2 regions of the Microbacterium horticulturae genome follow, and region 1 is predicted to be linked to the other one. Evidence: riboswitches for the same ligand, from Rfam matches in the RefSeq annotation. Region 1 holds a riboswitch; the other holds the start of a gene.
What was found. A riboswitch is a leader RNA that binds a small molecule or an ion and turns the genes downstream of it on or off. The one in region 1 is predicted to bind ZMP and ZTP.

Region 1 (3,440 bases):
ACGGTCTCGGGAAACCGCACGACCCCCGCGCCGGTCGGCTCCACGACGGCATATCCGCCGAGCACGCCGTCCACGTCGATCTCGTAGCGGCTGCGGGCCTCGTTGAAGGTGACGGTCGGGGTCGGGTCAGGCATCCGGCCACTCCACGCCCAGCCCCTCGACCTCGTTCTCACGCAGGTACTTGCGGACCACGGGGCACAGCGGCACGACAGTCTCGCCGCGGGCGGCGATGTCGGCCAGCGCGCCCGCGACCAGGGCGCCGGCAAGCCCCTGTCCGCGGAACGATGGGATGATCACGGTGTGCGGCATGCGCAGCCGTCCCTCGCCGTCGGGCTGGATCTCGGTGTAACCGGCCAGCTCGCCGTCCACAGCGATCGTGTACCGGGCGTTCTCGTCGTCGCGCTCGACGGTCGTCTCAGCCATCGGGGCTCCTCTCGTCGCTGGCTCCAACGTACGGAGGGCGGCGTGTGTTCCGCCAGAGGCTGCGGGCAGATGACCCGGCTCAGTGGTGGAAGAGGCGCAGCCCCGTCTGCACGCGCGCGATGCCGAGCTCCATACAGGCGGCCTCGACCTCGTCGGCACGGGTCGATCCGCCCGGCTCGACGATCGTCGTCACGCCGAACTCGGCGGCATGGTCGACGTTGTCGCGGAAGGGGAGGAAGCCGTCTGACACCATCGTGACGCCGGTCAGCTCGCGCGCCCACGCGTCGCGCCACAGCGGCTCGTCGTAAGCGGACAGGGCCTGGTCGCCGAACAGGCGCCCGAACTCCTCAAGCTGCAGCCGGGTCATCTCGTGGCCTGCGAAACGGATCTGCCAGTTCACGCGGTCCTGGCGCTTCATCCCCTCGATGACCGGCAGGTCGCGCACGAGCGGGTGCCGGCGCAGCCACCACACGCGCGCCTTGGAACCGGCCAGCCGCACGCAGTCGACGCGGTTCTGCTGCCCCGCGCCGATGCCGATCGCCGCGCCGTCTTTAACGAACACGACCGAGTTGGACTGGGTGTAGCGCGCGGCGGCCATGCCGATCAGTGCGTCTTCGCGGACGTGGCGCTCGAGGTCGTCGGGGAGGGCTGCGGCCAGGTCTGCGGCATCCCGATCCTGGATCAGCGTGGCGCCCATGATGTCGCGGCGCTCGCGGGTCGGCACCTCGGCGTCGGGATCGACTTCGAAGACGAGGAACTTTCCGCCCCGCTTGGCACTGAGCACCTCGAGCGTGCCCTCGTCGAAGCCGGGGGCGATCAACGCATCGCAGATCATCGTGCGCAAGAACTCGGCCGTGGCCGCATCGACCGGACGCGACAGCGCGATCACGTCGCCGAACGACGACTTGGGATCGGCGTCGCGCGCCCGCACGTAGGCGGAGAGCAGGCCGTCGGCGCCCTCGAGGTTCCAGGTCTCGCGCGCGGTGTCGTCGACGAGGCCGGCAACGGCCGCGCCGGCAGGGGAGACGTGCTTGAAGGATGCCGCGGCCGGCCGGCCCGTAACGTCATCGGCCTCGCGGACCAGCGCGTAGGCGTTCAGGGCGTCGAGGTAGTTGATCATCGACGGGGCCCCGTTGCGGATCGTGGGGCCGCCGGTGACAGAGGCTTCCTGGTGCGGGTTCATTCCGTAGCGCATGCGGGTGCTCCTGGTCGGTCGGCGCTGTCGCGTCGACGGTGGTCTCGATGGGCACCCAGGCGGGCGATGCCGGTCTTACTGCGCTCCCTGCCGGTGAATCCGGCCACGCCAGTCGCGTCTTCCAGGGTACTCGCTCAGGGGATGCCAGACATGTGAGGCAGACTCGAGGGGTGAACCCCTCCCTTCTCGACCGTGTGCGCGGTGCCGATGACGACGCCGTCTACGACGGGTTCGTCGGGTGGGCGGAGGGTCGCGGGCTGACCCTGTACCCGGCGCAGGACGAGGCCGTGATCGAACTGGTCTCGGGTTCGCACGTGATCCTGTCGACGCCCACCGGAACCGGCAAGTCGCTCGTCGCGATCGCGGCGCACGCGGCGGCCGTGGCATCCGGTCGTCGTTCCTTCTATACGGCGCCGATCAAGGCGCTCGTCAGCGAGAAGTTCTTCGCACTCGTCGAGATCTTCGGCGCCGAGAACGTGGGCATGGTCACCGGTGACTCGTCGGTCAACCCCGATGCGCCCATAGTGTGCTGCACGGCCGAGATCCTCGCGAACATGGCGCTGCGGCACGGCGACGAGACGCTCCCCACGCCCACTCCAGACGCCGCTGACGCGGCGCCCGGAGCCTCCGGGCGCGTGGGCCCGGTGGACCAGGTCGTCATGGACGAGTTCCACTTCTACGGCGACCCCGACCGCGGGTGGGCGTGGCAGGTGCCGCTGCTGCTCATGCCGCACGCGCAGTTCCTGCTCATGTCGGCGACCCTCGGCGATGTCACGGCGCTCGCCGAAGACCTCGAACGGCGCACCGAGCGCCCGGTTGCGCAGGTCACCGGCGTCGAACGGCCGGTGCCGCTGCACTTCTCGTACGAGATCCGGCCGGTGCACGAGGTGCTCGAACTGTTGCTGAGCGACCGCGAAGTACCGGTGTACATCGTGCACTTCTCGCAGGCCGCCGCCGTCGAGCGCGCGCAGGCGCTGTCGAGCATGAAGATCGCCTCGCGCGAGCAGCGTGATCAGATCGCCGAGGCACTGGGCGACTTCCGCTTCTCGACCGGGTTCGGCAAGACGCTGTCGCGACTCGTGCGCGGCGGTATCGGCATCCACCATGCGGGCATGCTGCCGCGGTATCGGCGCCTCGTCGAGACACTCGCCCAGCGCGGCCTGCTGCGCGTGATCTGCGGAACCGACACGCTCGGCGTCGGCATCAACGTGCCCATCCGCACGGTCGTGGTCACCGAGCTCGCGAAGTTCGACGGGACCCGGATGCGCCAGCTCACGGCGCGCGAGTTCCACCAGGTCGCCGGCCGGGCGGGACGCGCAGGCTATGACCCCTACGGCAACGTCGTCGTGATGGCGCCGGAGTGGGAGATCGAGAACGCGGCGGCGCTGGCGAAGGCCGCCGACAACCCCGCCAAGCGCAAGAAGATCGTGCGCAAGAAGGCTCCGACGGGCGCCGTCAACTGGGGCAAGGGCCCGTTCGAGAGACTGGTGGATGCCGCGCCCGAGGCGCTTGTGCCCCAGTTGCAGCTGTCGGCGGCCATGCTCATCAACGTCATAGCGCGCGGCGGCGACGTGTTCGCCCACGTCCGGTCGCTCGTCTTCGACAACCACCAGACCCGGGCACAGCAGTTCGCGCTGGCGCGGCGGGCGTTGGCGATCTTCCGCACGCTGCGCGATGCAGGGATCGTGGAGGTGTCGGGTTCCGACATCCACCTCACCGTCGACCTGCAGCCGAACTTCGCACTGAACCAGCCGCTGTCGCCGTTCGCCCTCGCGGCGATCGAAGTGCTCGACCCGTCCGATGAACGGGGAGCCGCCGGCTC
Region 2 (3,440 bases), 1.2 Mb from region 1:
ACGAATCCGGGCGTCAGCCACGCACCGCCGGCATCGTCGGTGTCGCGCGGCGCCAGTTTGCGCCAGTCGTCGCCTGTGCCCATACCCGCGACCGTGCCGTCCTCGAACGCGACCCAGGCGTCGTCGGTCGTCTGGCCCTCGTCGACGAGGCGGGCGGAGTGGATGACGCGGTCGACGCTCATGTCATGCCCAGTCGATCTCGTCGGCCGGGGCGAAGGCGATGCCCTGAGCACGCCACAGGGGTCCGAGGGCGCCGACGCGGGCGCGGAACGAGTCCCATGTGCGCTCGGGTACGGCCGCGGCCGCGGCCGGCGACCATGCCGCCTCGGCGGCCGCTGCGATCCGCGGGAACGCCTGCGCGTCGATGTCGCCGGGTGTGCGCACGGTCTCGGTCCACAGGGGCGCCTCGACGCCGAGGATGTCGGCCTCGCCGATGCCGTCGATGATCGCCGTCGGCTCCCACGCGTAGGCGTCGTGCACGCTGGTGGGTCCGTTCGCCCAGGTCAGGCCGGTCGGGCTGTCGGCGGTCAGCTTCATGTCGAGGTAGATGGCGTCGGCAGGGGAGAGGATGACGCGGGCGCCTGCGCGCACGAACGTGCGGGTCTTCTCGTCCATGCCGTCGGTGGGCGTGACGAAGCCCCAGTACTGCCCGATGGTGTCGGGCGAGAGCCCGGATGACGAACCGGCCTCGTGCCACGCGATCGGCGTCTTGCCGAGGTCTGAGACCAGCGCCGTCGCGCGGTCCATGAACACTGCGAAGTCGTCGTCGCTCATGCCCAGTGCCTCGTCGCCGCCCACGTGCAGATACGGGCCCGGGGTCATCTCGGCCAGTTCGCGGTACACGTCGCCGAGGAACGCGTAGGTCGCGTCGTCGTGCGCCTTCAGCGCCGAGAAGCCGACGGCGAAACCGGTGTAGGGGCGCCCGGCCTCCGGTATCCCCCCGCCGTAGACGTCGACGACCTCGCGGATGTGGTCGGAGAGCACGATGGGCTCCATGAGCTCAGGGTAGGCGAGGCTGATCGCGTGCGTGTGGCTGGGAGCGTCGACCTCGGGCACGACGATCATGTGGCGGGATGCCGCGTGCCGTACGATGCGCGCGTAGTCGTCCTTCGAGTAGAACCCGCCGGGATCGCCGAGAGCGGAGGTGCCCGACGCGTTGTCGGTCAGCTCGGGGCGGCTGTCGATGCGGATGCGCCAGCCCTGGTCGTCGGTCAGATGCAGGTGCAGGGCGTTGAACTTGAGCGCCGCGGCCCGGTCGATGTAGCCCTCGACGACCTCGACGGGGAAGAAGTGGCGCGCGACGTCGAGCATCACGCCGCGGTAGGCGAAGCGGGGAGCGTCGTCGATGGTCTGGGCGGGGATGGTGGGGGATGCCGCGAGCAACTGCACGAGGGTCTGCACGCCGTAGAACAGGCCGGCCTCGTCACCGCCCAGAACGCGGATGCGGGTGGGTTCGACGGTGAGCGTGTACGTCTCCGGTGTGTCCTCGGCGAGGTACTCGAGTACGAGGTCGCCGTCGGCGGGGCGGAGGTCGTCGGCGACCTCGAGCGTGCGCCCGACGACCGGCGCCAGAGCGGCCGCGGCGAGCTCCGCGGTCGCGCGCCCCGCGGGCACGGTCACGAGGCGCGATGCCTCGGAGAGAGCGAACGGGGCGGCGGTGGCATCCACTGTCTGGATCCGGGGGCACGGCACGGGTGCGAAGGCAGGCATGTAAGGAACGCTAACAAACTCTGACACCGTGTGCCAGGGCGGGAATCGGGTATGCTCGGGGGGTCGCGACTGGCGTTGAGGTGGACCACCACCGGGGAGCGACCGACCGGCATTCGACCGCACGCCTGGGCCGATGTGATTCCGATCCGCTGTGCACTGCCGAGTCGAGGAGACGCCATGACCGACCGCTATTTCAACGCCCCCCTGTCGGAGGTCGATCCCGAGATCGCCCAGGTGCTCGAGCGTGAGCTCGAACGCCAGCGCGGCTACCTCGAGATGATCGCCTCTGAGAACTTCGTGCCCGTCTCGGTGCTGCAGTCGCAGGGCTCGGTGCTCACCAACAAGTACGCCGAGGGCTACCCGGGCCGCCGCTACTACGGCGGCTGCGAAGAGGTCGACGTGGCCGAGGAACTGGCCATCGCCCGCGCCAAGGAGCTGTTCGGCGCCGAGTTCGCCAATGTGCAGCCGCACTCGGGCGCGACGGCGAACGCCGCCGTGCTGCACGCCATCGCCCGCCCCGGCGACACGCTGCTGGGTCTGTCGCTCGACCAGGGCGGTCACCTCACGCACGGCATGAAGATCAACTTCTCGGGCCGGCTGTACGACATCGTCGCCTACGGCGTGGACCCCGAGACCAGCCTCATCGACATGGAAGAGGTGCACCGCCTCGCGCTTGAGCACAAGCCCAAGGTGATCATCGCGGGCTGGTCGGCCTACCCTCGTCACCTCGACTTCGCGCGCTTCCGCGAGATCGCCGACGAGGTCGGCGCCTACCTGTGGGTCGACATGGCGCACTTCGCCGGCCTCGTGGCCGCCGGTGTGCACCCGTCGCCCGTGCCGCACGCGCACGTCGTCTCGTCGACCGTGCACAAGACGATCGGCGGCCCCCGCTCGGGCTTCATCCTCACCAACGACGCCGATATCGCGAAGAAGATCAACAGCGCCGTCTTCCCGGGCCAGCAGGGCGGCCCGCTCATGCACGTGATCGCCGCGAAGGCCACCGCGTTCAAGATCGCCGGCACGCCGGAATTCAAAGAGCGCCAGGAGCGCGTCATCTCGGGCGCCGCGATCATCGCCGACCGCCTGTCGCAGCAGGATGTGAAGGATGCCGGGGTCGCCGTCCGCTCGGGCGGCACCGACGTGCACCTTGTGCTCGTGGATCTGCGCGAGGCGCCCATCGACGGCAAGCAGGCCGAAGACCTGCTGCACGATATCCACATCACGGTGAACCGCAACGCGGTGCCCAACGACCCGCGCCCGCCGATGGTGACCAGCGGCCTGCGCATCGGCACCCCGGCGCTGGCGACCCGCGGCTTCGGCGACGCCGAGTTCACCGAGGTGGCCGACGTCATCGCGCAGGCGCTCAAGCCGAACCCCGACGTCGCCGCTCTGCGCACCCGCGTGGCGGCGCTGACGGCGGCCTTCCCGCTGTACCCCGACCTGCAGCAGTAGTCCGGGGGATGCTGCTGGGCCGCACTCGCCGACCGCGCCGCGGCCCGCGGCATCCACCCTCCCTCCTCTTTCGGTGAGAGTGCAGCTGGTGGACGAAGGAGAGGTTGTTTCCCTATCTCTCGTCCACCAGGTGCACTCTCACGGTGGAGGAGGGCGGCGAACATGAACCCCTACTCGAGGAGACCACGATGACCGCAGTGAAGCTGGACGGAAAGGCCGCATCCGCGGCGATCAAGCAGGAGCTGGCCGAGCGGGTCGCAGCTCTCAAGGAACGCGGT

Region 2: another riboswitch for ZMP and ZTP. It lies ahead of glyA (serine hydroxymethyltransferase); the one in region 1 lies ahead of PU630_RS00745 (hypothetical protein).

Annotation. Positions count from the first base shown of each region.
Region 1 is NZ_CP119108.1:151,775-155,214, forward strand. It holds gene PU630_RS00735 (GNAT family N-acetyltransferase) at 1-134, opposite strand, end outside; gene PU630_RS00740 (GNAT family N-acetyltransferase) at 127-423, opposite strand; gene PU630_RS00745 (hypothetical protein) at 503-1,618, opposite strand; ZMP/ZTP riboswitch at 1,665-1,744, opposite strand; gene PU630_RS00750 (DEAD/DEAH box helicase) at 1,789-3,440, shown strand, end outside.
Region 2 is NZ_CP119108.1:2,592,146-2,595,585, reverse strand. It holds gene nagA (N-acetylglucosamine-6-phosphate deacetylase) at 1-182, opposite strand, end outside; gene PU630_RS12395 (family 20 glycosylhydrolase) at 184-1,710, opposite strand; ZMP/ZTP riboswitch at 1,766-1,848, shown strand; gene glyA (serine hydroxymethyltransferase) at 1,888-3,162, shown strand; gene PU630_RS12385 (bifunctional methylenetetrahydrofolate dehydrogenase/methenyltetrahydrofolate cyclohydrolase) at 3,351-3,440, shown strand, end outside.